3 regions of the Sphaerisporangium siamense genome follow, and region 1 is predicted to be linked to each of the others. Evidence: riboswitches for the same ligand, from Rfam matches in the RefSeq annotation. Region 1 holds a riboswitch; each other region holds the start of a gene.
What was found. Region 1 has a riboswitch for cobalamin ahead of BJ982_RS04495 (ABC transporter substrate-binding protein). Riboswitches for the same ligand answer to the same signal wherever they lie in the genome.
Positions count from the first base shown of each region.

Region 2: another riboswitch for cobalamin. It lies ahead of bluB (5,6-dimethylbenzimidazole synthase); the one in region 1 lies ahead of BJ982_RS04495 (ABC transporter substrate-binding protein).
Region 3: another riboswitch for cobalamin. It lies ahead of BJ982_RS23410 (ribonucleoside-diphosphate reductase subunit alpha); the one in region 1 lies ahead of BJ982_RS04495 (ABC transporter substrate-binding protein).

Region 1 is NZ_JACHND010000001.1:963,472-973,126, reverse strand. Features, by position in the region: gene BJ982_RS04510 (DUF7676 family protein) at 1-282, opposite strand, end outside; gene BJ982_RS04505 (ATP-binding cassette domain-containing protein) at 279-2,090, opposite strand; gene BJ982_RS04500 (iron chelate uptake ABC transporter family permease subunit) at 2,093-3,169, opposite strand; gene BJ982_RS04495 (ABC transporter substrate-binding protein) at 3,166-4,368, opposite strand; cobalamin riboswitch at 4,536-4,730, opposite strand; gene BJ982_RS04485 (enoyl-CoA hydratase/isomerase family protein) at 5,280-6,296, shown strand; gene BJ982_RS04480 (GNAT family N-acetyltransferase) at 6,381-6,923, opposite strand; gene BJ982_RS04475 (superoxide dismutase) at 6,930-7,532, opposite strand; gene def (peptide deformylase) at 7,976-8,530, shown strand; gene BJ982_RS04465 (ABC transporter ATP-binding protein) at 8,608-9,405, opposite strand; gene BJ982_RS04460 (FecCD family ABC transporter permease) at 9,402-9,655, opposite strand, start outside.
Region 2 is NZ_JACHND010000001.1:58,290-67,944, forward strand. Features, by position in the region: gene BJ982_RS00290 (HelD family protein) at 1-713, shown strand, start outside; gene BJ982_RS00295 (monooxygenase) at 930-2,183, shown strand; cobalamin riboswitch at 2,428-2,626, shown strand; gene bluB (5,6-dimethylbenzimidazole synthase) at 2,658-3,278, shown strand; gene BJ982_RS00305 (winged helix DNA-binding domain-containing protein) at 3,283-4,395, opposite strand; gene BJ982_RS00310 (glycosyl hydrolase family 18 protein) at 4,541-6,094, opposite strand; gene BJ982_RS00315 (trypco2 family protein) at 6,496-6,816, shown strand; gene BJ982_RS00320 (tetratricopeptide repeat-containing S1 family peptidase) at 6,824-9,655, shown strand, end outside.
Region 3 is NZ_JACHND010000001.1:5,068,054-5,077,708, forward strand. Features, by position in the region: gene BJ982_RS23380 (hypothetical protein) at 1-201, opposite strand, end outside; gene BJ982_RS23385 (sensor histidine kinase) at 393-1,733, shown strand; gene BJ982_RS23390 (response regulator transcription factor) at 1,822-2,493, shown strand; gene BJ982_RS23395 (polyprenyl synthetase family protein) at 2,621-3,634, opposite strand; gene BJ982_RS23400 (hypothetical protein) at 3,631-4,740, opposite strand; gene BJ982_RS23405 (tripartite tricarboxylate transporter substrate-binding protein) at 5,026-5,988, shown strand; cobalamin riboswitch at 6,062-6,255, shown strand; gene BJ982_RS23410 (ribonucleoside-diphosphate reductase subunit alpha) at 6,371-8,632, shown strand; gene BJ982_RS23415 (ribonucleotide-diphosphate reductase subunit beta) at 8,632-9,627, shown strand.

The DNA.
Region 1 (9,655 bases):
CCCCAGCTCGGGGCCGCTGGCGGTGTGCTCGCCGATGCACAGGTGGAAGTGCCATCGGCCGAAGTCGACGGTGACGTACCCGTCGTACATGCCGATCCGCTCCGGCGCGTTGGGCGCGGCGACCTCCCAGGCGGCGCCCTGGATGATCACGCCGAACCAGATGTGCCGCCAATACTTCTCGAACAGGGTGGTGACCAGGGACAGAAGGGACTGCTCGTCGGTGGGCAGCGCCCAGACGTGCAGGGTGCCGGTGCCCTGTTCTTCGACGACGGTGTGACTCATGGCGCTCCTTCGGACTCTCGTATGACTTCTTCCCAGTGCTCGTGAAGGTCATCGGGACGGAGCCGGACGCAGTCGCCGCAGATCCCGCCACCGCACAGGCGGTAGTAGAGGCAGCAATTCCGGCGGGCGAAGAACAACTGGCCCGGCACAGGCTCGGCCATGCGGCCGGTGTCGCTCAGCAGCCCCATCTCCAACAGTTCCTGGCCCAGCGCGGCGGCCTTACCGGAGAGGGCCGGGCGGCGCAGCACCAGGATGCGCAGGGCGTTGGCCAGCGCGGAGGTCGAGTCGCCCCACAGGACGCGCGGCGAGACCCTCACGATCGTCTGGACCGTCGCCGCCAGAGGTTCCAGCACGTCGGTGACCACGGTGCGGTACAGCTCCGGAGCGAGACGAGCCGGGTCGGCGACCTGCCACCCGGTCAGGCGACCGGCGCGCAGGGGCAGCGGCCCTCCGGAGGCGGCCCGCCAGTGCAGACCTGGGGTCAGGTCGGCGACCATGTCGTGCGTCACGGCGATGCCGAGGGACGGTGACCACAGGCGGGCGGCCAGGTGCTGGAACAGCAGCGAGGCGACCGCACGGATGTCGGCGGTGGCGAACCGGGCGGCCAGTTCTGCGATCTTGTCCTTCAGGACGTCCGGGGTGGTGAACAGGTCGGTGAGGGGCCGCCACCCGGGCTCGACCGGGACGAGTTCGATGGCGAAGAACCCGCCGACGCCTGAGGTGTCGAGGACCGCGTGGCCGATCGCCTCACGGCCGGCAGGACGCAGTCCTGGCGGTGCCGCGGCGAGCTTGGCCGCCGGCTCGCGGCTCCAGGCGGCAAGCTCGGGCAGGGTCGCGAACCGGACGATCCCACCGTCGAAGGCGGCCTCGTAGCCCTGTTCGGTGTGTTCCACCGCCATGTCGACGGCTTGGTCCCCGGCCGTGCTCCAGCCCTCGCGCGCCAGCGCCCGTTCCACCAGCAGGCGCTGGACGCCGTCGGCGGTCACCCGCATCCTGCCGGCGGTGGTCACATGGAGGGCGAACACTCCGGCAGCCGGGTCGAAGGACAGGTCCTCGCCGTCGAAGGACGCGCCGACCACTCCCCGCAGGGTCAGTTCTTCCGGCGTCCCGGTGTGCAGACGGCCGTCCGGGTCGAGCAGCCAGATATGGTCGGCGACTCGCAGCGCCAGCTCCAGATCGTGCGTGGACACCACGATGGCGAGGTCCCTCTCGCGGGCGAGGCGGCGCAGCAGGCCCATGAGCGCGACCCGGGAGGTGACGTCGAGGAAGGCGGTCGGCTCGTCCAGAAGGATCGCCGACGGCTGCTGCGCCAGAGCTCGCGCCACCAGCACACGCTGGCGCTCACCGTCCGACAGCTCGGTCAGCGCCCGGCCTGCCAGATGCGACGCGCGGACCGAGGCCAGTGCCCACGCGACGATCTCGTGGTCGCGTGCCGACAGCCGTCCGATGAACCCGGTGTGGGGGTGACGGCCCAGCCCGGCCAGCTCTCGGGCGTTCAGCAGCGGGGGCAGGTCACGCTCCGTGAGTACGACGGCCATCAGGCGCGCGAGTTCGGCGGGAGGGATCGAGTCGACGGGGATGCCGTCCACGAGGACCCGGCCCGTCAACGGCGGCTGGATCGCGGCCATGGTGCGCAGGAGCGTGGACTTCCCGGTGCCGTTCGGGCCGATGAGCACGGTCAGCTCGCCGGGGGCGGCGGTGGCGTCCAGACCGGCGAGCACGCGCCGCTCGGGGCGCCCGCGCCGGGCCGGGTATCCGACGCAGAGAGCTCGCAGGCGCAGCCCTTCCGCCCGGTCGTGAACGCTCATCCTCACACCGCCAGTCCGGTGCGGGCCACGCGGCTGCGCACCAGCACGGCGATCACCACGGGTGCGCCGAGGATCGTGGCCACGGCGTTCAGCGGCAGCACGACGCCGCTGCCCGGCGCCTGGGTGGCCACGCAGCACATGAGCGCGGTCACCGCGCCGAGTAGTACCACGCCCGGCATCAGCACCCGGTGGTCGGCGGTGCCCAGCGCGAGCCTGGCCACGTGGGGGACCGCCAGGCCGAGAAAGGCGATGGGCCCGCAGTAGGCGGTCACGGCCCCGGCCAGCACCGACGAGGTCAGCAGGGTCAGGGTGCGCACCAGCCGGACCCGCACGCCCATGGTGCGCGCGTAGGTCTCACCCAGCAGCAAGGCGTTGAGCGGCTTGACCCCGGCCAGTGCGCCGCCCAGCGCGGCGGCGCACACCGGGCCGAACACCGCCAGGTCGGCCCAGGTGGGGCCCGCGAAGCTGCCGAGCCCCCAGCTGATGAACTGCTGGGCACGTTGCGGGTCGGTGTAGACCAGCAGCAGCGTGATGACCGAGGTCGCGGCCGAGCCGACCATCACGCCGATCACCAGCAGCGTCACCACCGACCACACGCGCCGCGACAATGCCAGCACCAGGCCCAGCACGGCCGCGGCGCCACCGGAGGCGGCCACCACGACCCCGGCGCGGCCCAGCCCCGCGACGCCGGCGGTGAAGGTGCCCGCGACCCCGCCCCAGCCGGCGATGACCAAGGCCACCCCGAGGCTCGCCCCTGAACTGACCCCGAGGATGTACGGCTCGGCCAGCGGATTGCGGAACAACGTCTGCATCTGCGCTCCAGCGGCGGCCAGCGCCGCTCCGGCGAGCGCGGCGGTGATCGCACGCGGCAGCCGCACCGTCCAGATGATCTCCTGGACGCCGGGGAGGGCCGTGGCGTCGTGGATCAGGGCGCGCAGCGCGTCATCCAGCGGGATCCAGGTCGAGCCGAGCGCGACGGCCAGCGTGAACGCGATCGGCACCGCCACCGCCATGGCCGACAGCACGACCCTGTGGCGGCGATACCCCGTGGGAACGGCCGCCGCCGTCACCGCGGTCATTTCGCCAGCTTCCGGTAGAAGGTGAAGGCATGGCCGGGGGCGATCTCCGGGTGCAGGATCGCGACCAGATCACCCAGGATCAGGTCGGGGCGGGCGACCCCGCGCTCGTAGAAGTCGTTGCCGCCGCCGGGACCGATCACCTTGTTGGCCGACCACACCTCCCCGGCGGTGAAGGCGGCGAACCGGGCGTATCGGCTGTCGGCCTTGCGTACGTCCGCCAAGGTCCTCCACTCGTCGGCGGTGGCCAGCCATACCTTCGCGCCCCGGGCCTTGGACAGCACCGCCTCCAGGTCCAGTGTCGTGCTACCGGCGCCCGGGGTGCCCGCCCAAGCGTGGGTTCCCCCCGCGTCCTTGACCAGCGCCGAGACGTAGCTGCCACCGCCGGGCATCGACCACTGGCCCTGGTACATCTGGCCCAGCAGCACGTTGACCGGGGCCGCGCCCTTCGCCTTCGCGGCCAGTGCGGCATAGTCGGCTTCGACCCTGCCGAACACCTCGCCGGCCCTGGCCTCCGTCCCGGTGAGCGCGGCCACCAGTTTGATCCATTCCGCACGCCCCAGCGCGGTGGACTCCAGCCACTCGGCGTTGGCGACGACCTTGATCCCGGCCTGCCGCAGGCTGCCGTACACCTTGTCCTCGATGCCGCCGGTCATCAGCACGTCCGGCCGGGCGGCGACGACCTTCTCGGTATCGATCTCCCGCCCGGCGGCGTACTCGGTGACGGCCCCCGCTCCGACACGGGCCAGCACCTGGGCGGAGGAGATGTACCCGGCAGAGGCGACGCCCGTGAGCCGGTCCAGCACGCCCAGTTCGGTGAGGAACGGCAGGTGCGTGGTGGAGGCGGAGAACAGCGTCCGGATCGGTGTCTCGACCACGATCGCGCCCGCCGGCGCAACGGCCGGCCCGGGTGCCGGGGTGCCGCAGCGCACCAGCACGTAGGTCTCGGGCTTCGCCTGCGGAGAAGGCTGCTCGACGGTGACGATCTGGTAGTTCTTGGCGTAGGTCAGCGTGAAATTGGTCGCGTGCCTCAGCGTCTGCTTGACCGGAAAATAGTCCTTTCCCGGATCGTAGGAGGTGACGCAGCGGCCGTCAGAGGGCGCCGTGCGCGACGGGGCCGCGGTGGATTCGGAAATCGCGCAGGCGGTGGCGAGGACGAGGACGGTGATCAGCGTGCCGCCGATCGGGCGGGGAAGGCCCATTGACGTTCTCCTGGCGACTGGCCCCGATGACCATTCCGCGACGGCGATCGGAGCGGGCGGAAAATCGGATCACCAGGAGAGACCCGAATGCCGGGCTTGAAAAGGCGGCGTAGCTGGATTTGGGCACGACAACCACCATCCTCTTCTGGGGAGATCCGCCCCAAATTTTTTGAGGAGGCGACGGCGTGAGTATTCTGACTCTCGGTTCGCGCCTTGCCTGCCCGCTCCGCATCCGGGCATGGTGTGATGGACGCGCTCGCCGATCACAGTGGCGGGACCGTACCGGATTCTCACCGGTTTCCTCGATCCGCTGCCGCCTTTCCCGTCATGGTCGCATGGATACGCCAACCTATAAAGAGTATCTTTACGGGAAATACCGTGAACCATCGTTGTATGGCGAGATGTCAGGAATGTGAAGTTCACACCGCGTTAGCCAGGGGTGGCGCGAATCTTCCGTAACGCGGAGGAGCCGCCGTGACCGTGCCGGTCACCCTATGGCGATCACTCCGCGGACCTTCACCTCTCGTCGGCGGCCCCGTCGTCGCGGGTCTGGCCGCCGGGGGAAATCTGCCCCGGGTGTGGACTTAGTAGGACGTCCAACTATATTTTCAGCAGGAAGCACGCGCCCGCGACCCTGGTGATCCGACTGTGACGGCGGCCACAAAACCCTGACCCCGTGCACGCTCACGCACGCCCATGTCGCGTGCCCATCCTCGGATCTCCTTGGCGCTTCGTCACCGACACCGGGTTCGCCGTGGCCAACCGTGCCTTGCAGCTCCACGGCGGATGCGGCTACCTCACCGAGTACGGCATCGGGAAGATCTGCGCGGTCTGCGGGTTCACCAGATCCTCGAAGGGACAAATGAGATCATGCACGTCATCGTCGCCCGCGGACTGACCGGGGCCGCCTGATGGACATCGAGACCACCCGCTCTGGCGGGCTCAGGCAGGTTCTGCTCAACCGGCCGAAGGCGCTCAATGCCCTCACCCACGAGATGGTCCGTGACCTCGACGCCGCGCTGCACGCGTGGGAGGACGACGACGCGGTCGAGGCCGTGCTCATCAGCGGCGCCGGTGAGCGCGGCCTGTGCGCCGGGGGAGACATCCGCGCCATCTACCACGACATCCCGCGGGGCGGCGCCGCCACGGCAGCGTTCTGGCGCGACGAGTACCGTCTCAACGCCCACATCGCCCGGTACGGCAAGCCGTACGTGGCGCTGATGGACGGCCTCGTCATGGGCGGCGGCGTCGGGGTGTCGGCGCACGGCGGCGTCCGCGTGGTCACCGAGCGCACCAGGCTGGCCATGCCCGAGACCGCGATCGGCCTGGCTCCCGACGTGGGCGGGACATATCTGCTCTCGCGCGCTCCGGGCGAGATCGGCCTGCACCTGGCGCTGACCGGGGCCTCCATCGGGGCCGGCGACGCGATCGCATGCGGCCTGGCCGATCACTTCGTCCTCTCCGCCGACCTGTCCGTCTTCCGGCAGGCCATAGTGGAGCGCGGGGTGGCCGAGGCACTGGAGACCTACGCGCGGACCGCTCCGGAGGGGACGCTGGAGGCGCAGCGCGCCTGGATCGACGTCTGCTACGCGGCCGAGAACGTGGCGCAGATCGTGGAACACCTGCTGGAGATCGGCGACAGCGTGGCCAAGGAGGCGGCCGAGCAGATCGCCGGCCGGTCGCCGACGGCGCTCAAGGTCACCCTCGCGGCGGTTCGCCGGGCGGGGCTCCTCGGTTCGCTGGAGGAGGTGCTCGACCAGGAGTACCGCGTGTCGTGCCGGGCCCTGCGTCACCCGGACCTGCGCGAGGGCATCCGCGCCCAGGTCATCGACAAGGACCGGACACCGCGCTGGGCGGTCGCCGCCTCACCCGAGGAGGTCGAGGCGTTCTTCGCCCCGCTGGGCGACGGAGAGCCGGGACTGTTCTGAAGATCGCCTTCATCGGCCTGGGCGACATGGGCGCCCCCCCATGGCCACCAACCTGGTCAAGAACGGCCATATCGTCCCGACCCGTCAGGCGTACTGGCGCCTCATGATCAGGCAGGTGGGGGACACGAGGGTGACGCTGTGCCAGCCTCTGGCGCGGTAGAGGCCGAGCGCTTCGGTGGCGGCGACGTGGGTGGCGAGCCAGCGCGGGCCGGGGCCCGCGGCGGCGAGGACGGTGTCGTGCAGCGCGGCGCCGAGGCCGGTGCCGCGTGCCTGGGGAAGGACGGCGAGTTCTTTGAGCGTGAAGTCGCCGGTGGGGAGGCGGTGGGCGAGCGTGGCCAGGCGTGAGCAGCGGATGCCGTAGGCGAAGCCGTACAGGTTCTCGCCGTGCAGGGCCATCGCGAGCACGAAGCCGGGGCGGTGGCTGTCGGCGAGCATGCGGGCGGCCAGGGCGCGGGCGGTGGTGGACGCCTCGGACCAGGGTGGCCTGCCGAACACCTCCCCGGCGACGTCGGCCACGCTCGTCAGGTGCCGGTATAAGGCGGCGGGCTCGACCAGGCGGACGAGGCCGTTGGCGGCGCCCGTCCGGGGCACGGGCGAGGTGCGGGTCCGGACGGGCGCGGTGTCCACGGGCGCTCAGGCGTTGCGGGCGGCGTCGAAGCGGGCGGTGACGTCGGTCCAGTTGATCAGCGACCAGAGTTTCTGGACGTAGTCGGGGCGCACGTTGCGGTACTGCAGGTAGTAGGCGTGCTCCCAGGCGTCGAAGACCAGCAGCGGGGTGGTGCCGGCGCCGACGTTGCCGTGGTGGTCGTAGACCTGTTCGATGATCAGACGGCGGCCGAGGGGTTCCCAGGCCAGCACGCCCCAGCCGGAGCCCTGAACGGTCGCGGTGGCGGTGGTGAGCTGCTTCTGGAACGCCTCGAAGGTGCCGAAGTGCTCCGTGATGGCCTCGGCGAGCGCGCCGTCGGGGCGGTCGCCGCCGTCGGGAGAGAGATTCTGCCAGAAGATCGAGTGCAGGACGTGCCCGGAGAGGTTGAACGCGAAGGTCTTCTCCAGCCCCACCAGCCCGCCGAACTCGCCCTTGTCGCGGGCCTCGGCCAGGCGTTCCAGGGTGTCGTTGGCGCCCTTGACGTAGGCCGCGTGGTGCTTGGCGTGGTGCAGCTCCAGGATCTCCCCGGTGATCGCCGGCTCCAGCGCCGCGTAGTCGTAGGGCATATCGGGAAGCGAGTACTCGCCCATCGGTCTCTCCTCAGCTTCGATCGTCCTGCTATTGCACATAACTCGCAACTACATTAGTAGGGCAGGTGGGTGTATCGCCAAAGAGGGCCTTGGTGTCTCCTGAGCGTCTGTACGCGCCGGTCGGTGTCCTGGTCAGGGATGAGGCGTCCGATCGCGTGCTCTGTCATCTGTGGGCGACGCCGGCCGGTGCTCCAGGATCGGCCTGACCATCGCCGAGGGCGCGGCCCGCGTCGGCGCGGCCGTCTTGCATCTGCGGCCAGCGCGTCGACTTCAGGACCGTAGGGCTCGGCTCACGTGCGTGTACGGCAGTCACGGCAGCGACATCTCGATCGCTGGTTCCTTCCCGTGAGAGGCACGCGGCACGGCTCCGGCCGCTCTGCGAGAATGCGAGCGAATTGCTATTGCAAATTCTGTGCAACTAGCTGCTATGTGAGGACTTTCGCGTGGACGCTCACAATCACGGCACCGTGCTGCCGATCCGCCTTGTCGGCGACCCCGTGCTGCACCGCCCGTGCCGGCCGGTGACCGCCTTCGACGACTCGCTCGCCCGCCTGGTCGAGGACATGTTCGCCAGCGTGTACGCGGCCGAGGGCGTCGGGCTCGCGGCGAATCAGATCGGTGTCGACCTTCAGGTCTTCGTCTACCACTGCCCGGACGGTGACAACGAGTTCCAGAAGGGCGTAGTGGTCAATCCGACTCTCGTCATGCCCGACGCCGGAAACCGCCGCCTGGACGTGCACGATGAGGGGTGCCTGTCGGTGCCAGGGCAGCGGGCATCGCTCGCCAGGCCCGACCGGGCCGTGGCGCACGGTTATGACGTCCACGGCGCCCCGATCACCGTCCTCGGCACCGGCGTGCTGGCCCGCTGCCTGCAACACGAGACCGACCACCTGGAGGGGCGGCTCTATATCGACCGGCTCCCGGCCGACCGGCGCCGACAGGTGCTCGACGCCTACGAACAAGTGGCGGGAACCCCTGTAAGGACCCCGGAGAGCTGATCCCCGGAGTTGATCTCCCTTTTGTGACGGCCTCACCAACCCGATGCGCCGTCCAAGGCTGACAGCCGCTCGCACCGTCAGGCGACCACTCCTCTCTCCGTCCACCTCGCGCGGAGCGTCACCTGCGGGGTGCGGGTCTCCGGATTCGTGGTGACGTCGGCCTGGACGCGGTAGACCTCCGCGAGCAGAGCCGGCGTCACCACGTCCCGGGGTGTGCCGAGGGCGACCACAGCGCCGTCGTTCAGGACGCAGAGGCGGTCGCAGAACGCGGCGGCCAGATTGAGGTCGTGCAGCGCGACGACCGCGGTCACGCCCAGCTCGCGTACGAGGTCGAGCGCGTCGAGCTGGTGGCGCAGGTCCAGGTGGTTGGTCGGCTCGTCCAGGACCATCGTCCCGCACCGCTGGGCGAGCGCCCGGGCGATGAGGACCCGCTGCTTCTCCCCGCCCGAGAGCCGGTCGAACGGCGCGTACGCCAGACCGGCCAGGCCGAGGCGCTCCAGCGCGCCCATGATGATGGCACGGTCGCCGGCGTCGTCGCCGTCGAACGCGCGCTTGTGCGGGGTGCGGCCCATGGCCACCATGTCGTACACCGTCAGCGCGAAGTCGCCCGCGGTCTCCTGGAGCACGGCGGCGAGCCGGCGCGCGAGGCGTTTGCCCGGCATCCGCCACACGTCGTCCCCGTCCAGCAGTACGTGTCCGGACGTGGGGCGCAGCGCCCGGTAGAACGTGCGCAACAAGGTGGACTTGCCGGCGCCGTTCGGCCCGACGAGCCCCACGACCTCGCCCGCCGCCACATCAAGGGACACCGCACGCACCAGAGCCTTGCCGCTGACGACGACGGACACCTGGTGCGCCCTCAGGGCGCCGGGCGTCATCGGGCCCTCCGCATGAGCCAGAGGAAGAACGGGCCGCCGACCAGGGCGGTCAGGATGCCGACCGGGATCTCCTCGGGACGGATGAGCGTGCGCGCGGCCAGGTCGGCGACGATCAGGAACGCCGCGCCGAGCAGCGCGACCACGGGCAGCGCACGCCGGTGGTCGGCACCGAGGAGCAGCCGTGCCACGTGCGGCATGATGAGGCCGACGAACCCGATGGAGCCGCTCACCGCGACGATCGCGCCGATCA
Region 2 (9,655 bases), 910 kb from region 1:
CGGGCGACCGCGCGTGGGTGTACGGGCACGTGATCGTGGACGAGGCGCAGGAGCTGTCGGCGATGGCCTGGCGCACGGTCATGCGCCGGGTCCCCACGCGCTCGCTGACCGTGGTCGGCGACGTCGCCCAGACCGGGTCGGCGGCGGGCGCGCGCTCGTGGGCCGAGGTGCTCGACCCGTACGTGAAGGGCCGCTGGCGCGAGGCGCGCCTGCTGGTCAACTACCGGACCCCCGCGGAGATCATGGCGGTCGCCGCCGACGTGCTGCAGGCCGTCGATCCTGACCAGGCGCCGCCGATCTCGGTGCGGGACGGCGAGGCGCCGCCCCGCGTGGTGCGCGCCGCCCGGACGGAGCTGGCCATGGTGCTGCCGGAGCTCGTGCGGTCGGAGCTGGCGCTGGTGACCGGCGGTGGCGCCGGCCGCCTGGGCGTGCTGACGCCGGACGCCCGGCACGGGGAGGTCGCGGCCCTGCTGCCGGAGGCGGCGTCCGCGCTGACCGCCGAGGCGCTGGACGCGCCGTCGGTGGTGCTGACCGTGACCCAGGCGAAGGGGCTGGAGTTCGACGCGGTGATCGTGGTCGCGCCCGACGAGATTCTGGCGCAGGGGCCCAAGGGCGGGCAGGACCTGTACGTGGCGATCACCCGGGCCACCCGGCGGCTCACGGTGGTCCATGAGAACGGGCTGCCGCCCGTGCTCGCGCGCCTGCGTGATTGATGGGGGTTTCAGGGGACTTGTTGATGAACATCACGTTCGTCTACGACCGTGGCTGCAGATGTCCCGGGACGGGTCAGCCCACGGGATGAGTCGCTTCGGCCTCAGGACGGATGCCGGGCGCTTTCCGCAGCGGGGAGGCTGGAAAAGGATCGGCCGGCGCGCCGGATCCGCAATGCGCACGCCATCTGAAACTCCACGGGGACAGCAGGAGGCTCAATGAACAACGCGGCCCGGCCGGCGCGATGGTTCGGCGGAGTGGCAATCGCCCTCGCCGGCGCCCTTCTCGTCGCGTCATGCGGGGGAGGTGGCAACGCGACCACCACCGGGGCACAGAGCAGCGCGACGGCCCAAGCCTCACAACAGGCCCAGACACCGTCGACCGGCGCCCACGGCGGGCACGGCGGCACCTTCTCCGCACCGCCCGCGGCTCCCTTACGCGAGTCCGAGCGCTTCGTCGAGGTCAAGCTGGCCGAGCCCTACAAGCCCGCGGCGCCGAACGGCGGGACCGACGAGTACCGCTGCTTCATCGTCGACCCCGGCCTCACCGAGCAGGCGTTCCTGACCGGCAGCCAGTTCTTCCCGCAGAACACCTCGCTCGTCCACCACGCGATCATCTTCCGCGTCGACCCCGACAAGGTGCAGCAGGCCCAGGACCTCGACGCGAAGACGCCGGGCGAGGGCTGGACCTGCTTCGGCAACTCGGGCGTCGACGGCGGCGGTTGGGTGGGCCACTGGGCGCCCGGCGCGAACGAGACGCTGCTCAAGCAGAAGGTCGGCTATCCGCTCCAGCCCGGCAGCAAGCTCGTCATGCAGATCCACTACAACCTGCTCGCCTCGGGCGGCAAGGCCGACCAGAGCGACCAGTCGAGCATGCGGCTACGGCTCACCGATGGCAAGGCCGAGCTCAAGCCGCTGGCCACCGGGTTGCTTCAGGCCCCGATCGAGCTGCCCTGCACGAGCCAGGAGTCCGGTCCCCTCTGCGACCGTGACACCGCCGTCAAGGACGTCGTGAGCCGCTTCGGCACGGACTCGGGCGAGAACGTCGCCCAGCTCGCGCAGTACTGCGGCCAGGGCAAACCGCTCACCCCCGGGCCTACCCAGCACTGCGACAGCAAGTTCGAAGGCAAGGCGACGATCTACGCCACCGCGGGGCACATGCACCTGCTCGGACGCGCGATCAAGGTCGAGATGAACCCGGGCACGCCCAAGGCGAAGACGCTGCTGGACATCCCGTCCTACGACTTCGACGACCAGCAGATCCGCCCGTTGCCCGAGCCCGTCACCGTCAAGCCCGGCGACAACCTCCGCGTGACCTGCACCCACGACGCCGGCCTGCGCAAGACCCTGCCCGCGCTCCAGGGCCTGCCCGCGCGGTACGTGGTGTGGGGCGAGGGCACGAGCGACGAGATGTGCCTCGGCCTGCTCGTCATGTCCCCCGAGGGCCGGCAGCGGGCGGGCGCGGGCGGCTGAGCCACGCCCGGCCCACCACCGGGGTGCCGCCGTCCGCTTCCAGGACGCCGGCACCCCGGCGCGTGCGTTCGCGCGGCCGCCGGTCGCGCGGCACCGGCGCGTTCGCCGGAACCCTCACCACCGTCCCCGCCATCGGCGGCCGGCGTGACCGCTCCCGTTCAGGTGAGCGCCATGCCGTCGTCCGGACAGGCGATTGCGACGCCCCCGGCGATACGGCGGCGGCAGGTGATCGTTTATGGTTTTCCACGGAGAGTCGTAGTGAGGTGCCTCGCCTCGGCGGGGAGAATCGGGAAGCCGGTGTGATTCCGGCACGGGCCCGCCGCGGTGACCGGGGAGCCACCACCCACGCGCGAGTGCGCGGCCACTGGCCCGGAAGGGCTGGGAAGGCGGGTGGCGGGCGTCGATCCGGGAGTCCGAAGACCGGCCTCGCGCCCACCGCCCCGGGTATGGGGCACGCGCAGCGGGAGCCTGCCCATGGACAACCGGTTCTACGACGTCATCCACCGCCGCCGGGACGTGCGCGGCCAGTTCACCGGCGCGCCGATCCCCGATCGGGTGCTGCACCGCGTCCTGTCCGCGGCGCACGCCGCGCCGAGCGTCGGTCTGTCCCAGCCGTGGGACTTCATCGTCGTGCGGGACGACGCGGTCCGCGCGGCCTTCCACGAGCACGTGACGGCCGAGCGTGAGACCTTCGCCGCGACGCTCGACGCCGCGGCGGCGGAGCGGTTCGCCCGGATCAAGATCGAGGGCGTGCTGGAGTCGACGCTGTCGATCGTCGTCACCTACGACCCCGGGCGCGGCGCGCCCGCCGTGCTGGGCCGGCACGCCATCGCCGACACGGGCCTGTACTCGGTGTGCCTGGCCATCCAGAACCTGTGGCTGGCCGCGACCGCCGAGGGCCTCGGCGTCGGCTGGGTGTCGTTCTACCGCGAGCCGTTCGTCGCCGGGCTGCTCGGCGTGCCCGCGGGCATCCGCCCGGTGGCCTGGCTCTGCGTCGGCCCCGTGACCCACCTGGAGGCCGCGCCGGACCTGGAACGGCACGGCTGGCGGCACCGGCGCCCGCTGCGGAAGGCCGTCCACCACGACCGGTGGTGACCGATCACGAGATCGCGATCGAGATCGGCCTTCCGCCGCTCAGCAGGGCGCCGAGGTGGGTCGCCTCGGTTTCGAGCGCGGCGGTGTCCGGCTTCGGGGCGCCCGGGAACAGGGACACGGAGAGCGCCCCCTCGTCGTTCTCCCACACCCCGGTCACCGTGCCGGCGTGGACGAGGACGGGCGAGATCCATCCCGCGGTCCTGCTGACGTCCTTGCGGTGCGCGGCCGGGACCACGCGGGTGTCGTCGGTGCCGACGCCGAGGACGTACTGGTCGAAGGCGGGCAGGAGGCGGAGCATGTCGGTGGGCGCGGCCGAGGCGAGGGAGCCGGCGTCCTCGGTGCGTACCCACAGCCGCTCGCCCTCGACGTCGACCTCGGTGAGTATGTCGCCGAGGTCGGCGAACCACCGGCGCACGGTCGTCTTCTTGAGCGCGCCGCGCACCAGCCAGCGGTTGAAGGCGTCCGGCCCGGCCGGGCCGTACGCCGACAGGTAGGCGGGGATGGCGACCCGGGCGGCGGCGTCGGGCTCGGGCAGCCCCGGCCAGCCGGGAAGGTAGGTCGCGGGGTTGGTGAAGGTGACCCGGCCGTCGTCGCCGTCGCCGTTGCACAGGTCGCCGAGCCAGGCCAGCGGCTTCAGAACCGTGCCCCAGCCGGACCGCACGGCCTCGGAGATCGTGGCGTCCCTGGTCCGCCTCTCGACGGCCGCGACCAGTTCCTCGCGGGTGAGCACGGCGCCGTCCAGCTCGGCGCGGACGGCGTCGGCGAGCCGCGCCATGCGCGGCGCGTCCAGGAAGGACCGCTGCCAGGCGCCCTTCTCCCAGGTGCGGGCCGAGGCCAGCAGCGACAGGAAGGCGGGCGCGTCACGGGTGGACAGGGCGTGCAGGGTGCCGCGCATGGCCCAGGTGCGCATCAGCGCCTTGGCGGCGATCCCGCGCTGGACGGCGTCCTTCGCCGGCGCGGGCGAGCGCACCGCCACCGCGAGTTCGGCGTAGGACCTCACCTGGCTCTGGACCCCGCACAACCGGCGGACGACCTGCTCGGTGGAGACGGACGCCGGGCGGTCCAGGAACTGCCGCCGCATGCGCCAGGCGAGAACGGCGTCCCAGGTCAGCTTCATCGTCGGTCCCCCAGGTTTCGCGTGCCGGCGCCGCCCGCAGCCGAGAATACCGGCATGAAACCCTCCGACCAGGGCGCTCACCGTCCCCTCTCACGCGAAAAGGCCGCTCCCGGTCACCCGGGAGCGGCCCTTCACGTCCTGCCGGCTAGCGGCCCTGCAGCCCCTTCACGGTGTCGCCGAAGGTCCAGTTCCGCGAGCCGTCCCAGTTGATGGACCAGTCCATCAGGCCCTTGAGCTGGCCGTTGAACGCGTTCCAGCTCTGGCTCACCAGCGACGGCGACATGTAGCCGCCGCCCGCGCCCGCCTGGGCGGGCAGACCAGGAACCTGCTTGTCGTAGGGCACCTTGATGGTCGTGCCCTGGATGACCAGACCGTTGTTGAGGCAGGTGGTCTGGGCGGTGAAGCCCTGCACCGTGCCGGCCTGGTAGGAGTCGCCCGAGCAGCCGTACATGCTGCCGTTGTAGTACTGCATGTTCAGCCACCACAGGCGGCCGTTGTCGGCGTACTTCTTGATGATCGGCAGGTACGCGCCCCAGATGGAGCCGTAGGTGACGCTGCCGCCGGTGACGTACGCCGTCTCGGGCGCCATGGTCAGGCCGAAGTTGGACGGCATCTGGGCGAGCACGCCGTCGATGATGCGGATCAGGTTGGACTGCGAGGCCGACAGCGTGTTGATGTTGCCGCTGCCGGACAGGCCGGTCTCGATGTCGATGTCGATGCCGTCGAAGTTGTACTTCTTCAGGATCGGCACGACCGTCGCGACGAAGCGGTCCGCGACGGTGCTGGAGCTGAGGTCGATGCCGGCCGTCGCCCCGCCGATGGACATCAGGATCGTGGCGCCCGCGGCCTTGGCGGAGCACATCTCGGCCGGGGTGGAGACCTTCACGGTCGCGTCCATCCCGTCCTCCCACAGCACGGTGCCGTCGCTGCGGATCACCGGGAAGGCGGCGTTGATGACGTTGTACCCGTGCTGCTTGATCCGCGGGTCGTTGATCGGGACCCAGCCGAACGGCGGGTGGACGCCGTTGATGGCGCCGTCCCAGTTCTCCCAGTAGCCCTGCAGCACCTTGCCGGCCGGGCGGCTCTTCACCGCGCAGGTGGCGTCACCGGTCGGCGTGGGGGTCGGGGTGGGGGTGACCGTCGGGGTCGGCGTGGGCGTCGGCGAGACCGTGGGGGTGATCGTCGGCGTCGGGGTCGGCGTGGAGGTGGGCTGGGTGCCCGGCCCGTCGAAGCTGACGTCGTCGGCGTAGTAGGTGCCCTGGCCGTACCAGCCGTTCACGTACACCGTGGCGGAGGTCTGGTTCGCGCCGGTGGTGAACGAGATCGTGATCTGCGTGTACGCCGAGGGCGACGACGCCCAGCGGGACGTGCCGTTCTGCACGCCGACGTACACGAAGTTGCCGCGCACCCACGCGCTCAGCGTGTAGGCGGTGCTGGCACGCAGGCCGGTCACGGTCTGGGTGCACTGGGCGATGTCCTGCCCGCCCGCCTCGCCGGACAGCGCGCCCGAGCCGGAGTGGACGGGCGTGCTGACCACGGAGCCTTTACCGCTGGCGCAGGTCCACGACGAGAGGCCGGACTCGAAGCCCGGGTTGGACAGCAGGTTGGCCGCGAAGGCGGAGGACTGCGTGACGAAGACGCCCACTGTGGCGAGCAGCAACGAGACTGCCAGCAATAGTAGGCGAAGGGGTTTCTTCATGGGGGGTACAACCCTTCTGTCGCCCGGTCTGGGGGGTGTTTCCGGGCACGACGACGCGGCGGAGGGTTGCGAGGTGCGGGGAAACTCGCAGCTGGCACCAAATTATCGGAAGAAATCCGATCAGTGTCCATCAAATGTTTCATTCCGGCAACGCCACCCCTTGTCCGCTATGCCCCCTACTTAGCGGCCCGTCCCCCCTGTCCCCCTCCTGACCTGCGCCGACTCCGTCCCCTCGCGGGACCGGGGCCGGAGGATGCTGGTGCCCGAACGACCAAGGCGGTGAACGCGCGCGGCGAGTGGCGCGTCTGATTGGGCGCGTGGGCGGTTCTCTGCGATCGCAGTAATTACGTGAAAGCACTCATTGATGACGTTAGTGGGGCAATGTGGGCGAGGGTGCGTGGGTGGGGCTGGCCGAAGCGGTGCGCGGGGTCCGGGAGGAGCTGGCCGCGGCGATGGAGTCGGCCGACGGGGAGCGGCTGCGGTTCGAGGTCGGCCCGGTGGAGCTGGAGTTCATGGTCGAGGTGCGCCATGAGGGCCAGGCCGAAGGCAAGGTGAAGGTGTGGGTGGTGGAGGCCGGCGCCTCGGGCACCGCCGCGCGCGGGTCCTCGCACACCTTGAAGGTCGTGCTCAACCCCGTCGACACGAGCACCGGCGCCGCTCCGCTGGTGAACGACGAACTGGCGGCGCCGCCGCCGCGTCCGGGCCGCGCCGGGCAGAGGTAGGCCGGCGATGCGGCCGGAACGGGTGGTGGACGTCACCGGCAGCGGGCCGGGTGGCGGGACGGTGTTCGGATCCGGGTGCCTGGTCGGCGATGGGCTGGTGCTGACCGCCCGGCACGTGGTCGTGGACGCGGCCTCCGGGCGTGCGGCGCGGGGGTTGGCCGTCCGCTCCCTGGAGGACGATCGGGCCCGGCCGTGCGAGGTGGCGTGGGCGGGGACCGATCGGCTGGACGCGGCGCTGCTGCGGGTGGTGGATCCGCAGGGGTCGCGGGCCGGGCCGGTGCGGTGGGGGCAGGTGGCCTCGGCCACCGGGAAGGTCGCCTGCGAGGCCATCGGGTTCCCGCGGGCGATGGCGCAGACCCACGGGCCGGACGCCGGGACGCGTGACACCGAGCGGTTCACCGGGAGGGTCAACGCCGGGACCGGGCTGCTGGGCGGGCGGTTGCACGTGAGCGCCGACGACCAGGTGCCCGAGCGGGGTGGCTGGCAGGGGATGTCGGGGGCGGCGCTGTGGGCCGGTGAGCTGCTGATCGGGGTGATCGTGGCGGACCCGCCGGCCTGGCGGGCGCGGCGGCTGGTGGCCGAGCCGGTCTCGCTGCTGTGGGCCGAGCCGGGGTTCCGCGAGGCGCTGGGGCCCGGGGCGGTGCTGGAGTCGGTGGAGTTCGCCGGGCCGCCCCGGGTGGCGGCGTCCTCGCCCGCGTACCTGCTGCGGGCGGACGCGCAGACGGTGCGGTTCCGCTCCCGGGTCAGGGAGCTGGTGTCGCTGACGCGGTGGTGCGATGGAGGCGGGCTGCGGGTGCGGCTGCTGACCGGCCCCGGCGGTCAGGGCAAGACCCGCCTGGCCGAAGAGCTGTGCCAGCGCCTGGAGCAGACCCCGGACCCGGGGCCGCGTGTGGAGGAGCGGTGGTTCACCACCTGGTGGAACGACCGGCCCGCCGGAGGCGGGCACGGGCGGTCGCGGGCGCTGGAACGGCCGGACGGTCCCGTCCTGGTGGTGCTGGACTACGCCGAGACGCGGCCCGACGTCGTCGCGGAGGTGGTGGGCCTCGCCCATCGGGCCGCCGCGGCCGGGGCGACGGTGCGGGTGCTGCTGCTGGCCCGCAGCGCGGGCGACTGGTGGCAGCGGCTGATGGAGTCGGACGGCCTGCTGGAACAGGTGCTGGACGGCGCGCTCGTGGAAGAGCTCGCCCCCTTGGAGACCGAGCCCGGCGCCGTGCCCGTGGCCTACGACGAGGCCCTCGCCGACCTGGACGCCGCGCTCACGACCATGGGCTGGCCGCACCACCCGCCGTCCGCCGTTCCGCCCCTCGACGACCGGGCGGCGGGACGGTTCACCGGTCCGGGCGCCGCGCTCAGCCTGCAGATGAACGCGCTGGCCGCCCTGCTAGGCGAGGACGCGGAACCGGAGCCGGCGACCGGGACCCGCGGCCCGGTGAACTCCCCGCGGCCCCCGGACCCACCGGTGGAACCCGGGGAAGGGGTCGGTCCCGGCGGACCGGTGGAGGAGGTCATCCTGCGCCATGAGCGCCGGTACTGGAGGAACAGCGCGCGTCACCACGGGCTGACGTTGACGGACCTGACGCTGCGGCGGGCGGTGGCCGTGGCCACGCTGTGCGGAGCCTCGGGAGAAGACCAGGCGGTGGCCCTGCTGGAACAGGTGCCCCGGCTGGGAGACCAGAGCGAGGACGTGCGGCTCGCGCTGGCCCGGTGGCTCCGCGACCTCTACCCGCCCGCGGGAACCCCCGCACCGGACCGGTTCCGGGCGACTCCGCCGTCACCGGCATCCCCTTCCGGCGGTCCCTCGCCAGGCGGGTGGCACGACGGCGGGCCGGTCGACTCCGCCGCTCACAACGCCTACTGGAGCCCGCTGCAGCCCGACCGCCTGGCGGAACACCTGGTCGCCTCGATGGTGAGCGAGTGCCCGGGCTGGTTACGCCAGTTGGCCGGGCACACCTCACCCGACCAGGACTTCCAGGCGCTGACCGTGCTCGCCCGCGCCTGGGTCCGCCACCACGAGATCCTCCCCGAGGTGGTGGCGATGATCGCCGCCCAGCCCGCGGTGGCGGCGATCGCGATGCGCGTCGCCACCCAGAGCGAAGACCCCACCGTGCTGCTCTCCGGCCTGACGGCCCTGCTCCGCGACACGGGCCTCCCCCTGCTGGAGGCGACCGCGCTGGCGGACCTGCTGCCGCAGCGGACCCGCGCCCTGAGCGGTTTCGCCGTGGACATCACGTCGTCCCTCGCCGGCATGTTCGAACGCCTCGCCGCGAGCGCGCCCGACACGTACCTGCCCATCCTCGCCAACGTCCTCAACAAGCTGTCGGTCCGGCTGGGCGCGGCGGGCCGGAGCGAGGAGGGCCTGGCGGCGAACCGGCGCGCCGCCTCCATCTACCAGCGTCTGGCCGAAGATCACGTCCACCTCGCGGCGTTCGCCGACGCGCTGAACAATCAGTCGAACCTTCTCGGCCATCTGGGACGGCACGAGGAGGGTCTGGCCACCATCCGGCGCACCGTGGAGATCCGCGAGCGCCTCGTGGGAACCGACCCGGACGCCGCCTCCTCCTCCGCGCTCGCCAACTCGCTGACCAGCATGTCCAACATTCTGGCCTCGCTCGGACGGTACGAGGAGGGCCTGATCACCAGCCGGCGCGCCAACGCGATCCATGAGCGGCTCGCCGAGAGCGCCCCGGACGCCCACCTGCCCGACCTCGCCGCCTCGCTCAACAACCTGTCGATCCACCTGGGCGAGCTGGGGCGGTACGAGGAGGGCCTGGCCGCCATCCTGCGCGCGGTCGAGATCCGCGAGCGGCTGGCGGGAACCGACCCCGACGCCCACCTGCCC
Region 3 (9,655 bases), 4.1 Mb from region 1:
CACGGACGCGCGCACGGGCTCCGGCGACGCCGAGCGGGGGGCGCTCAGGCCGTGCCGGACCAGCGCATCCAGGGTGGTGATGCCGTTCTCCCGCAGCACTTCCAGCACGTCCTCTTCCTGGAGGCCGCCGACGTGCTCGGAGAACTGGAGAAGCCGTTCGACGCCGCGGCGCGTGTCGTCGCCGAGCTGCTGAGTCGTCATGGGTGGATGAACCTCCGGTCCGCGCGAGGACCCCGGCACCCCGCCGGGACCCGCCTTGTGACCAGGCACGACAGGCGTCACCTGGGGGGACGCTCGGACGGTACCACACGCGTGATCGGCCGACTACGGTCCGTGATGGCCTGACCGGGACATCCCGCGCCCACGACCGCCGCGTTCCGTATATTTCCCTGATGTCTGCACGCGGTGGGACGGGCGGAGAGGTCTGGGAGGATCGGCGGGTGGGCGTTCGCGGGGTGGCCGGGCCGCTGGTCAGTGCGACGACCTACCGGCGTGCGGTGCATCTGCTGCTCGGCGGTGTGCTGCTGTTGCCGTACCTGCTGCTCGGGTGGGCGTTCGCGGGCATGTTCGCCGTTCCCGGCGCGCCGCAGGTGCTGCTCACCGTCGTGCTGGCGGTGACCGCCCTCGTCGGGCTGGTGCCGCCGTTCCTGCGCGGCACCCGGGCCCTGGAGATCGCGGCGGCCCGCTCGCTGCTCGGCGTGGCCCTGCCCGACCCTCCCGCGACCGCCGAGCGGGGCCGGGCCGCGCGCGAGACGCGGCTGCGCGCGGCCCTGTGGTTCGCCGTCCACCTCTGCGCGGGCGGAGTCGTCGGCCTGCTGCTCTTCGTGCCCGTGGCGATGGGCCTGGCGTTCACGCTCCAGTGGCTGGACCTCGCGGGCGGCGCGCTGGCCGGGCTGCGACTCGGGCCGCTGGACGAGCACGACACCGGGTGGCTCGCCCTGCTCGGCGTGGTCATGCTGGTCGGCGTGCTGTACGCCGTCGCGGGCCTCGGCGGGCTCGCGGCCGTGATGGCCCCGGTGCTGCTCGGGCCCTCCCCCGCCGAGCGCATCGCCGCGCTGGAGGCCCGCGCCGCCCGGCTCGCCGAGCGCAACCGGCTGGCCCGCGACCTGCACGACTCCATCGGGCACGCGCTGACCGTGACCACGCTGCAGGCGGCGGCCGCGCGCGAGGTGCTGGAGAAGGACCCGGCGTTCGCCGCCCGCGCGCTCGCCGCCATCGAGGAGACCGGCAGGGCCGCCGCGGAGGACCTGGACCGTGTCCTCGGCATGCTCCGCGAGCCCGAGGACGCCCACGACCCGCATCCCGCCCGCGATGCGCCGGACCCGCACGAGCCGCACGGCACGGACGGCGCGCAGGGCCGGCTCGCCGACCTGGAGCGCCTCGTAGCGCATTCGCGCGGCACCGGCGTCGAGGTCAGCGCGCGGATCGAGGGCCCGGTGGGCGGGCTTCCCGCCGCGGTGTCGCGCGAGGGGTACCGCATCGTCCAGGAGAGCCTCACCAACGCGCTGCGGCACGCCGGCCGGGTCCCCGTGGCGCTGCGCGTCCGCGCCGACGCGCGCACGCTCGCCATCGAGGTGACCAACCCGGTCACCGGCGTCCCCGGGCGCCGCCAGGGCGGGCGGGGGCTCTCCGGCATGAGGGAGCGGGTCGCCATGCTCGGCGGCTCCATGACGGCCGGGGCGCGGGACGGGCAGTGGCGGGTCTCGGTACGGCTGCCGGTGGAGGAACCGTGACGACGGCCGGGGCGGCGATCACGAGGGACACCGTACGCACGGCCGGGGTTCGGGGCGGGGGCGCGGCGGACGCCGGTGGAGGGGCGCGGTGACGGCCATCCGGGTGGCGCTGGTCGACGACGAGGAGCTGATCCGGGTGGGGTTGCGCGTCATCATCGACGCCCAGCCCGACCTGGAGGTGGTCGGCGAGGCCGCCGACGGCGCCGAGGTGATGCCGATGGTGGCGCGCAACCGTCCCGACGTGGTCCTCATGGACGTGCGGATGCCCGCCATCGACGGCATCGAGGCCACGCGCCGCCTGCTGGCCGCCTCCGGCGAGCCGCCCCGGGTGCTCGTCGTCACCACGTTCGAGAACGACGACCACGTGTACGACGCGCTGCGGGCGGGCGCGAGCGGGTTCCTGCTGAAGCGGGCGCGCCCGGCCGAGGTCGTGCAGGCGGTCCGCGTGGTCGCCCGCGGGGAGTCGCTGGTGTTCCCGGCCGCGATCCGCCGCCTGGCCGGCGCCCGCGTGCGCGGCGGCCCCGGCGCGGGCCCGGCGGCCGACCGGCTCCGCCGCGCCCGGCTCACCGAGCGCGAGGAGGAGGTCCTGCGGCTCATGGCCGCGGGGCTGTCCAACGCCGAGATCGCCGCGCGCCTGGTCGTGGGCGCCGAGACCGTCAAGACGCACGTCGGCAACGTCCTCGGCAAGCTCGCCGCCCGCGACCGCACGCAGGCCGTGATCGTGGCCTACGAGTCCGGGTTCGTCAGCCCCGAAGGGTGACGGCCGGTCCTTTCCTGCCACGGGCCGCTCCCGTGGAGGCACGCGGCCGGCATGATGGCCGGTTCCCTCCTGAGATGGGCCGCTCCCCGGTGGGCGCACGCCGCCGGCGGCGCTTCCAGCGGCCATGTCAATCCTTCCCGGAGGCACGGGCGGCGAGGTGGGCGCACATGGCGATGAGCTCGGTGCGCGCGGGGGAGCCGGGCAGGGCGTCCAGGGCGTGGCGGGCGCGGCCGGCGTGCCGCGCGACCTCGGCGCGGGCCTGGGCGAGACCGGGGGAGCGCCGCAGCAGGCGCGTGGCGGCGGCCAGGCGCCCCGGGTCGGTGACGGGCCCGCGAAGCAGCCCGCGCAGCCGTGCCGGTGTCCGGCCCCGCCCCCGCAGGGCCCGGAGCACCGGCAGCGTCGCCACCCCCTGGCGCAGGTCCGCGCCCGCGGGCTTGCCCGCGTGCGCGTCCGGCCCGGCGATGTCGAGCACGTCGTCGCACAGCTGGTAGGCGACGCCGTACGCCTCCCCGAACGCCCCCAGCGCCTCCCGGGTCTCGGGCCCCGCCCCGGCCGCATGCGCCCCGAGGCGGGCGGCCAGCGCGAACAGCGCCGCCGTCTTGTCGGCGATGACGCGCATGTAGTACCGCTCGGGATCGGCGTCACGGCCGGGGCCGACGGTCTCGCGGAGCTGCCCGGTCACGAGCCGGGTCATCATCCGCGCCTGCTCCTCGACCGCCGCGGGCCCGAGCGGCGCGACCAGCTCGGCGGCCCTGGCCACCAGGTAGTCCCCGGCGAGGATGGCCACCCGGTTGCCCCACCTGGCGTTGACGCTCGGGACTCCCCGCCGCGTCGCCGCCTCGTCCATGACGTCGTCGTGGTACAGCGAGGCCACGTGGACCAGCTCCACGGCGGCCGCCGCGCGCACCACCTCCGGCCGGCCGGGGTCGCCGAACCGCGCGGCCAGCAGGGCGATCGTGGGACGCAGCCGCTTGCCGCCCGCGGCCAGCAGGTGCGTGGCGACCGTGGTCAGGAACGGGTCGCCGGGGGCGCGCAGCGTGGCGGACAGCAGGTCCTCCACCTCCGCCAGGGCGTGGCGGGTCCACTCCGCGAGGGGACGCTCGCCGGGCGCGGTGGCCCGCGGGCCGGGCACGCCCGTCATCCCTGCCTCCCGCACATCGGGCAGGCGCCGCGCCGCCGCAGGTAGTAGCAGGAGGCGGCGAACGCCAGGGCCGGGCCCCACAGCAGCCAGAGCGCGTGCGTGGCGAGCAGCACCGGGCTGTACCCGGTCAGCCGGCCGAGCTCGGGCGAGGTGACGATGCCGATGCCGGCCGCGACGACGATGGGCGCCACGTACGCCGCCGGGATCACCGCGAGCTTGATCGGGACGCGGCGGCCCGCCAGGCCGGGCGTCCAGCGGGGGAACACCTCTCCCCAGCGCTGGACGAGCCCCAGCGTCAGCGCCGCCCCCGCGACGGCGGCCGTCGCCAGCCCCGCGCCCGCCCAGACGCCGCCGCTGTCCCACAGCGAGCGCAGCAGCGCGTCGTCGATGCCGAGTGGGACGCCCGCGAGCCAGGCGTACCGGCTCACCGCGTACAGCAGGGGTATCACGACGGCCGTGGCCGTCGCCCGGCGGCTCAGCGCGAGGAGACGGCTCCGGTCCCGCGCCGGGCCGTCGCGGTGCCGTCCGCAGCGGGCGCAGGAGCCCCGGGCGCGCCGCTGCCAGGACAGCACCGTGAACGTCACGAGGTAGCCGCCGATCAGGCACAGGGCCTGGTTCAGCAGCGACCAGTCCAGGACGGCGGCGTAGTCCACGCCCCTCGGCCGGCCGAAGGGGGCGCCCAGGATCAGCATCGGCGCGTACCCGGTGAGCGCGAGGACGTCCACGGTCGGCACGCCCACGAGCAGGACCGCCGCCACCGTCCCGCCGAAGGCGAGCAGGACGGCCCGCGCCGGGCGGGGCGGCGTCTCCGCGTGGCGGCCCGCCATGGCCAGGGCGGCGACGGCGGTGACGAGCAGGACGGTCGCGAAGAGCGGCGCCCCGGCCGGGGCGGGCAGGGACCGCAGCAGCGGCGGGGAGTCCTCCGCGTGCCCCGGCCCGAAGGGGTAGCCCCTCCCGGAGATCGTCCAGAACAACGCCACCACGCCGTACGCGGCGGCCCACAGCGCCGCCGCGTACCCCGTCCATCCGGCCCACCCGGCCCTTCGGGGGGCGGGGGTGGCGGCCGGTATGGCGGCCGGTGTGGTGTGCGATCGGTTGTCGGACACGATGGCTCCCATTGCGATGAGCGAAAGACCAACGTGTTCACATTCGCCGCGCATCCCTGGCCGGCGACTCCCCCCGGATCGGGAACCGCCTCCCCCGTACGGGGGACCGCCTCTCCCGCGCGGCGAACGCCCCTTCGAAGCCCTGGTGACCGGGCTTCCCGAGCGCCGTGGGACACCGCCGCCGTACGGGCCCCGGGACGCGACCGGGCCCGATCCGTTCTCGTGCCGTGTGCCGGACCGCAGAAATGGGCATTTAGCCCGATATCGGGGGAAAGGGCGTGAACCATGCGTCGTCGCCAGGTCCTCGCGCTCGGCGCGGGGTTCGTCGCGATGGCCGCCGGGTGCGGCGGCGCCCCGGGTACGCGCGGCCTCGCGACCACGCGGGTCTCGATGGTGGTGCCGGGCCCGGCCGGCGGCGACGCCGACAGGGTCGCCCGGTCGCTCAAAGGGGTGGCCGAGCGCGAGTCGCTGGCCAGGGCCGTCCACGTCGAGACCAGGCCCCTCGCGTCCTGCCTGGCCGAGTTCACCCGGGCGCGCCGCGCCGACCAGGTCCTGATGGCCGAGCCCGAGCTGGTCGGCACGGTGCGCGCCGCCCGGCCGTCGGGCGCCTTCGCCGGCACGACCCCCGTGGCCCGGCTCTGCGGCGAGTGGGAGCTGATCGCCGTCCCCGCGTCCTCGCGCCTGGCCACGTTCGGCGCGTTCGCCGACGCCCTGCGCCGCGACCCCGGCCGGCTCGCCGTCGCGGGCAGGAACGAGGGCGGGGTGGACCACCTGCTGCTCGGCATGCTGGCCCAGAGCCTCGGCGTGGACGCGCGCCTGGTCCGGTACGCGGCCCATCCAAGCTGCGACGACGCCGTCGCCGCGCTCAACGGGGGCACGGCGGCCGCCGTCATCGCGGGGCAGGCCGCCGTGCGGGCACGGGTGCGCTCGGGAGAGCTGCGCGTGCTGGCGGTGTCCTCGCCCGAGCGCATCCCCGGCCTGGAGGCCCCGACACTGATGGAGTCCGACGTGCACCTGTACTGCGCGAACTGGCGCGGCCTGCTCGGGCCCGGCCGCCTCGCCGACGACGACCGCGCCGCACTGGCCCTGCTGTGCCGGGGCGTGGCCGAGTCGCCGCGCTGGCAGGCGCTGTGCGGGCGCAACGGCTGGACCCCCTTGTACCTGGACGGCGACGACTTCCGGCAGTGGCTCGGCGTGGAGTCGGCCCGGCTCGGCCGCGCGCTGGGGGAGCTGGGCGTGCGGGCCTGACCGCCCGGTGACGCTCCGTACCCCTGTGCAACACAACTTATAGGGGTTGTTGCGCGCTGCGCCACTAGATGTAGGATCCATGCTCGTCGCTGGTTCGCTTCGGCGAGGTGAGAGGGAAGCCGGTGTGACTCCGGCGCTGCCCCGCAGCGGTGAGCGGGAACGACCGCCGTCACAAGGCACTGGGCCGCACGGCCCGGGAAGCGACGGCCAGTAGGGGTGTGCCGTGCGCCCGCGAGCCCGAAGACCTGCCCGCGACGTCGTCCAGGCCCCGAGGGAGGGCCGCGAGACGAGGTCGTCCCGGCATGCCCCTGTGAGGGCCACCGGGCCATGTCTTCGTGCGCTCCTTCCTCGCGGCGACCCGTTCGCACGAAGGAGACAGCAGGTGACCGTGACCGATGCGGTGACTGACGCGGCGCGTGACGCCGAGCCGGGCCCGCGCCCGGCCTACCGGCGGGACGCGGCCGGCGAGCGACGGCGGCTCGCCATCCAGGAGGCCGCCGCCCGGGTCATCGCCGACCCGGAGAACTCCCGCCTCGCCGCCCGGCTGCTCGCCGAGGAGATCGCCGAGGAGGCCGCGGCGCACGGCGTGCGGACGTTCTCGGAGTCGGTCGCGGCCACGCACGCCGCGGGCCTGGTCCACGACCGCCTCGCCGCGTTCGTCCGGGACGACGCCGCCGCGCTGGACGCCCTCGTCGACCCGGAGGGGGACGGCCGCTTCGAGTACTTCGGGCTGCGCACCGTCTACGACCGCTACCTGCTGCGCCACCCCGTCACCCGGGGCGTCCTCGAAACCCCGCAGCACTTCTTCCTGCGCGTCGCCTGCGGCCTCGCGCGGACCGTCGCCGAGGCCGGCGAGCTGTACCGGCTGATCTCCACGCTGTCGTACCTGCCGAGCTCGCCCACGCTCTTCAACTCCGGCACCCGCAGGCCCCAGCTCTCCTCCTGCTTCCTGCTGGACTCCCCGCGCGACGAGCTGGACGGCATCTACGAGCGGTACGCCCAGGTGGCGCGCCTGTCGAAGTACGCGGGCGGCATCGGCATCGCCTGGACCAGGGTCCGCGCGCGCGGTTCGCTGATCCGGGGCACCAACGGGCTGTCCAACGGCATCGTCCCCTGGCTGCGCACGCTGGACGCCAGCGTCGCCGCCGTCAACCAGGGCGGGCGGCGCAAGGGCGCGGCCTGCGTCTACCTCGAACCGTGGCACGCCGACGTCGAGGAGTTCCTCGAACTGCGCGACAACACCGGCGAGGACGCCCGGCGCACCCACAACCTGAACCTGGCCAACTGGGTGCCCGACGAGTTCATGCGCAGGGTCGAGGCCGACGCCGAGTGGGCGCTGTTCGACCCCAAGGAGGTCCCCGAGCTCACCGACCTGTGGGGGGAGGCGTTCGAGGCCGCCTACCGCGAGGCCGAGGCCGCCGGACGGTACGTCCGCAAGGTGCCGGCCCGCGCCCTGTACGGCCGCATGATGCGCACGCTCGCCCAGACCGGCAACGGCTGGATGACCTTCAAGGACGCCGCCAACCGCGCCTCCAACCAGACGGCGCTGCCGGAGAACGTCATCCACCTGTCCAACCTCTGCACCGAGATCCTGGAGGTGACCAGCGACGCCGAGACCGCGGTGTGCAACCTCGGCTCGGTCAACCTGGCCGCCCACCTGACCGGCGGCGGCATCGACTGGGCCCGGCTGCGCGCCACGGTGGCGACCGCCGTCCGGTTCCTGGACAGGACCATCGACCTGGGCTACTACCCGACGCCCGAGGCCGAGGCCGCCAACCGGCGCTGGCGCCCGATCGGGCTCGGCGTGATGGGCCTGGCCGACGTGTTCTTCGCGCTGCGCCTGCCCTTCGACGCGCCCGAGGCGCTGGCCCTGTCCACGCGCGTCGCCGAGGAGATCGCGCTCGCCGCCTACCGCACGTCCTGCGACCTGGCCGAGGCCCACGGCGCCCACCCCTCCTACGGAGACACGCGGGCGGCGCGCGGGACGCTGCACCCGGACCACTACCCGGACGCCCGGCCCGTCCACCCGGGCGAGTGGGCGGCGCTGCGGGAGCGCGTCGCCGCCACCGGCCTGCGCAACTCGCTGATGATCGCGATCGCCCCGACGGCGACGATCGCCTCGATCGCCGGATGCTACGAGTGTGTCGAGCCGCAGGTGTCCAACGTCTTCAAGCGCGAGACCCTGTCGGGGGAGTTCCTTCAGGTCAACCGCTACCTGGTGCGTGACCTGCGGGAGCGCGGGCTGTGGACGCCGGAGGTCAGGGACGCGATCAAGCGGGCGGACGGCTCGGTCCAGGACATCGCGTCCATCCCCGAGGACCTGCGGGCGCTGTACCGCACCGCGTGGGAGCTGCCGCAGAAGGCGCTGATCGACATGGCCGCCGCGCGCCAGCCCTACGTGGACCAGTCGCAGTCGCTGAACCTGTTCATGGCGGCCCCGACCATCGGCAAGCTGTCCTCGATGTACGCCTACGCCTGGCGCGCGGGGCTGAAGACCACCTACTACCTGCGCTCCCGCCCGGCCACCCGCATCGCGCAGACCACCGTCGCCGCCGTCCCCGCCGCGGCCTCCCCGGCGTTCTCGGAGCCCGAGGCCGTCGCCTGTTCCCTGGAGAACCCCGAGATCTGCGAGGCGTGCCAGTGATGCTGCTCGACCCCGGCATGAACCTGACCCTGCGCCCGATGCGCTACCCGGACTTCTACGAGCGCTACCGGGCCGCGATCCGCAACACCTGGACGGTCGAGGAGGTGGACCTGCAGTCCGACCTCGCCGACCTGGCCCGGCTCGGCCCGCAGGAACGCCACCTGATCAACCGCCTGGTGGCCTTCTTCGCCACCGGCGACTCGATCGTGGCCAACAACCTCGTGCTCAACCTGTACCAGCACGTCAACGCGCCCGAGGCGCGGTTGTACCTGTCGCGGCAGCTCTTCGAGGAGGCCGTGCACGTGCAGTTCTACCTCACGCTGCTGGACACCTACCTGCCCGACCACGACGAGCGGGCCAAGGCGTTCGCGGCGATCGAGCACATCCCGTCCATCAGGGACAAGGCCGAGTTCTGCTTCCGCTGGATCGACTCCATCGGCGGGCTCGCCCGGCTGGAGTCCCGCGACGACCGGCGGGCGTTCCTGCTCAACCTGATCTGCTTCGCCGCGTGCATCGAGGGGCTGTTCTTCTACGGCGCCTTCGCCTACGTGTACTGGCTGCGCTCGCGCGGCCTGCTCGGCGGGCTGGCCACCGGGACGAACTGGGTGTTCCGCGACGAGTCCATGCACATGGAGTTCGCGTTCGCGGTCGTGGACACCGTGCGGGCCGAGGAGCCGGAGCTGTTCGACGACGAGATGGGCGCCCAGGTGACCCGCATGATCGAGGAGGCGGTCGCCGCGGAGCTCGCCTTCGCCCGCGATCTGTGCGGCGACGGCGTCGCCGGGATGACGGCCGATCGCATGCGCGAGTACCTGGAGTACGTCGCGGACCGGCGCCTGGCCCGGCTGGGCCTGCCGCCGCGGTACGGGTCGGCCAACCCGTTCGCCTTCATGGAGCTCCAGGACGTGCAGGAGCTGGCGAACTTCTTCGAGCGGCGCGTGTCGGCCTACCAGGTGGCCGTGGAGGGCACGGTCCGCCTCGACGAGGCGTTCTGAAGGCGGCAAGCCGTGGCATGTGAGCCAT